Regions from separate parts of the Fictibacillus sp. 5RED26 genome, predicted to be linked through region 2. Evidence: riboswitches for the same ligand, from Rfam matches in the RefSeq annotation. Region 2 holds a riboswitch; the other holds the start of a gene.
The links. Region 2 has a riboswitch for S-adenosylmethionine ahead of IHV10_RS12085 (methionine ABC transporter ATP-binding protein). Riboswitches for the same ligand answer to the same signal wherever they lie in the genome.
Positions count from the first base shown of each region.

Region 1 (2,203 bases), on a different contig from region 2:
GTTTGCTTTTTAACTGGTTCAGAACCAAGTTTTGAAAAAGCACTTTGGAGTAGCAGTGAATTATATGAGCAAGTTATCGTTGTGCCTTACCTTCTATTTTCAGGACTATTAATAAATGGAATGAAACATACGATAATTCGCCATCAGCAGCAGACCACACAAAACGTAACTCTTTGCGAGACGCTTGGCTACCATCCTATTCTGAAAGACGTTTTACTCACACGAATACATGAAACACTTGAAACAAAGAAGTATGCATGTTCTTAAAAAGAGAGGAATGCTATGTATCCTATTCACATAAATTTGTCAGGTAGAACGGTTGTAGTAGCTGGCGGTGGTCTAGTAGCACATCGTAAAATTAATGATTTATTGAATGAAGAGGCAATAATTACAGTAATCAGCCCAGCAGCTGTCAAAGAAATTCAAGAATGGCATGCTGAACGAAAGCTGACTTGGATCGAAAGAGAAGTGGAACGTGCTGATTTGGAAGAAGCGTTTCTAATCATTGCTGCAACCAATAGTAAAGAGATTAATTCTTGGATTGCAGAACAAACAAGTTCGAAACAGCTTGTGAATGTTGTTGACCAACCAGACCTGGGTAACTTTATTGTTCCTAGTGTCGTAAAGAGAGGGAAACTCATTTTATCAGTTTCTACTTCTGGAGCTAGTCCAAGTTTATCTAAATCGATAAAAAAAGAGCTTCAACAAAAATACAGTGAAGACTATGAAACGTATTTAGATTTTTTATTTCAATGTAGATCGATCATTAAGAAGGAATATCCGGAAAAAAATCGAAAAGACTTATTAACAAAGTTAACAGATCGGTCCTTTTTATATAACGAAGAAAAGCAACGCGCGTATAAACAGGAATTATTAAAGAAAATAGATCGCAATTTAGTAAACGAACCAATAAATGAATAAATCCTTATCAAGAGAGGTAGAGGGAGCGGCCCTATGAAACCTCAGCAACCAGCAGCTACTAGCTGAAAAGGTGCTAATTCCTGCAAGTTCAATTCTTGAACTTGTAAAGATAAGAAGACCCCGACGCTCAAAAAGTCTTCTTTTATAGAAGGCTTTTTATTTTTTATATAGGAGGCTGTCATGAGTTTAATCACAGACTTAAAACAAAACAAGATACTAATCGGTGATGGGGCGATGGGAACCCTTCTGTATTCGTACGGATCCGACTTTTGTTACGAAGAGTTAAATCTTTCTCAAGAAGAGCAGATCTATAATATCCATCGTGCTTATTTAGATGCAGGTGCTGATATCATTCAAACCAATACGTATGCAGCGAACTATTCAAAGCTCGAACGCTATGGACTTCAAGATCACGTAAAAGAGATTAATAAAGCGGCTGTTCAGATCGCCAGAAAAGCTGCTCATAAAGAATATGTTGTAGGTACGATCGGTGGCATACGCGGTATAAAACCATATAGCATTTCTCTTGAAGAGATCAAGCGCAGTTTTCGCGAGCAGCTGTATTGTTTGTTGATGGAGAATGTAGATGGCATCCAATTAGAAACCTATTATGACCTAGAAGAATTAGAAACGGTTTTAAAGATTGCTAGAAAAGAAACATCACTTCCGATTATTGCTCAAGTGTCATTACAGGAGGTCGGCTTTATGCAGGACCGCACTCCCATTTCAGAAGCTTTGACCTCTTTAGAGAACATTGGTGCTGATGTTGTGGGATTAAACTGTCGTCTAGGGCCGTATCACATGCTGATGACACTTGAAGAAGTTGCATTACCAAATCAGGCAATTCTTTCAGCGTTTCCTAATGCATCGCTTCCTTCTTATACAGATGGCCGTTTTAATTATGAGGGGGATGCTGACTATTTTAAAGAATGTGCCCATTTGTTCAGGCAGCAAGGAGTTCGTCTATTAGGAGGATGCTGTGGTACGACACCTGCTCATATACATGCCTTCTCTAGTGAACTAAAAAACTTAGCACCTGTAACAGAAAAAGAAGTGAAACAAAGAAAACGAAAGATTGTGATTCAATCAGCATCAAAATCTAACTATGTACCTCTAAGTGAAGAAGTAAAGAAAAGGCAATCCATAATTGTTGAATTAGATCCACCACGTAAATTAGATACGTCACGTTTTATGGAAGGAGCAAAGGCGTTAAAAAAAGCGGGAATCGACGCACTTACCCTCGCTGATAATTCACTTGCATCACCACGTGTTTGTAACGCTG
Region 1 covers NZ_JACZDU010000001.1:1,433,961-1,436,163, reverse strand. The annotation lists gene IHV10_RS07455 (sirohydrochlorin chelatase) at 1-267, shown strand, start outside; gene IHV10_RS07450 (NAD(P)-binding protein) at 283-921, shown strand; SAM riboswitch class I at 923-1,037, shown strand; gene IHV10_RS07445 (bifunctional homocysteine S-methyltransferase/methylenetetrahydrofolate reductase) at 1,102-2,203, shown strand, end outside.
Region 1: another riboswitch for S-adenosylmethionine. It lies ahead of IHV10_RS07445 (bifunctional homocysteine S-methyltransferase/methylenetetrahydrofolate reductase); the one in region 2 lies ahead of IHV10_RS12085 (methionine ABC transporter ATP-binding protein).

Region 2 (2,203 bases):
CATAAAATGGCGCAGCTCCTACGATTAATGCAGGGAGTGCAGCTTCAGCTCCAAGCATCGTTCCTACTATTAAACGTGTAAAAGGAATCAATAAGATGATTAAGATAATAAACGGAATCGATCGAAACACGTTAACGATTATGGCAATTACGCTGTTTAAAAACTTATTTCCCCACAAGTTTCCAGGAGAAGTTAGAAATAACGCCAATCCTAGAGCCAGTCCTAGGAAAAATGTAATCACTACAGAGATGGCTGACATATATAAAGTTTCATTTGTCGCTTCTAATAGAACATCCCATTGGACATTCGGGAACCATGTACTAAGCATTATGAATCACCTCTACTTCAACCTGCACACTGTTTAAAAACTCCATTGCACGAGCTAGTGCAGATTCTGTACCTTTAATCTGAATGAACAACGTCCCATAAGGTCCATTCTGAGTTTGAGTAATCTTTCCTTGTAGAATATTTACATCTACCTCATACTTACGAATCAGTTCCGTAATTAATGGCTGTCCTGCTCGTCCACCGATAAAAGTAAGTTGGACAATTCGGCCTTCCGGAAACTCAGAAATAAACTGTTTGATCGTGTCGACTGTTTCTTCAGGTTCTGTTACTTGTTTCACAAAATCCTTCGTGATTGGTTCTGTCGGGTTTTTGAAGACATTTAGGACATCGCCTTCTTCCACTACTCTCCCCTGTTCCATAACGGCTACACGGTGACAGATCTTTCTGATTACATGCATCTCATGTGTGATTAGAACAATGGTCAGATCTAATTTTTGATTGATCTCTACAAGCAAATCAAGAATGCTGTCAGTTGTTTTAGGGTCAAGTGCAGAAGTTGCTTCGTCACATAAGAGAACTTTCGGCTCATTCGCAAGCGCGCGTGCGATACCTACACGTTGCTTCTGCCCTCCACTTAGTTGCGACGGATAAGAACCACCACGACCTTCCAATCCAACTAGGTCGATCAGCTCATCAACACGCTGTTTGATCTTAGCTTTTGGATAACCTGCAATTTCAAGAGGAAAAGCAATGTTTTCTCTTACCGTGCGAGACCACAATAAGTTAAAGTGCTGAAAGATCATTGAAATTTCTTGTCGTGCTTCTCTTAACTTTTTTGATGACAGCTCAGACATGTTCTTGCCGCCAATCGTAACCGTACCGCTAGTCGGTCGCTCTAACATGTTAAGGATGCGGATCAGTGTACTCTTACCCGCACCACTATATCCGATGATTCCGTAAATCTCTCCTTGTTTTATGTTTAAATCTACCGTATCAACAGCCTTTACTTCACCATCTTTGGTTTGAAAGACTTTACGGACTGCCTGTAAATTAATCAAGATTCTTACCTCATTTCTTATCTAAATATTAGCTTATATAGAAAACGTTGCATTGGTTTGCTTAAGTGTTCCCTTCATCGATAAGTTGATTGTAGTGGAAGGTGCGAGACTCCTACGGGATCAGCGGGACAGGTGAGACTCTTAACAGCGCATAGCGCTAAGAGGCTCACCGCACGCCCCGTGGAAAGCGAGCATCCTGTAACGGAAATCAACTACTCCCAAGAGCTTCAATGTAAAACGAAAACATTAAACAAAAAAATGCCTCTCTGCTTCAATATGAGCAGAAAGGCATATTATATTCTATGCACGTTCTCCTCATCTCCCAAGACTACTTAAAGCCTTGCAGGAATTGGCACCTTTCTAGTTCATCATTCATAAGAATGCAATGATCTAGCGGTTGCCGGGTTTCATAGGGCCAGTCCCTCCACCTCTCGTGATAAGTAAAAAAGTGTTACTTTATTAAATTAAAGCGATGCATATTTGAATCACTGTGAAGAATATTATCATCCATGTCGATTCGTGTCAAATATTTTTAGCAGTTCGAACGAGTACTCCAGCGGATATCTCTTCCCAATGAGAGCTTAAGTAAAAAATCGCTTCCCATTTTAAGCGTTGTCTAAGAGTTCCCTGAAACTCAATCATCTCTTGTCTCAATAAAGTACTCAGCTTCATTTTTCCCTCAAGCAGCATACATAGATATTTCGGATTCCCGGTAAACGTAACTGTTCTGTTCCGCTCTCCTTCTCTGTATTCAATTTTCAGCGTCGTTTCGTCCTTACATTTAAAGCTAGGCTTTACCGGAATATTATAAAGAGAAAGATACGGACTTTTTGCTATTTGACTTTCAAAGTAACGGA
Region 2 covers NZ_JACZDU010000002.1:775,966-778,168, reverse strand. The annotation lists gene IHV10_RS12090 (methionine ABC transporter permease) at 1-328, opposite strand, end outside; gene IHV10_RS12085 (methionine ABC transporter ATP-binding protein) at 321-1,346, opposite strand; SAM riboswitch class I at 1,659-1,789, opposite strand; gene IHV10_RS12080 (hypothetical protein) at 1,869-2,203, opposite strand, start outside.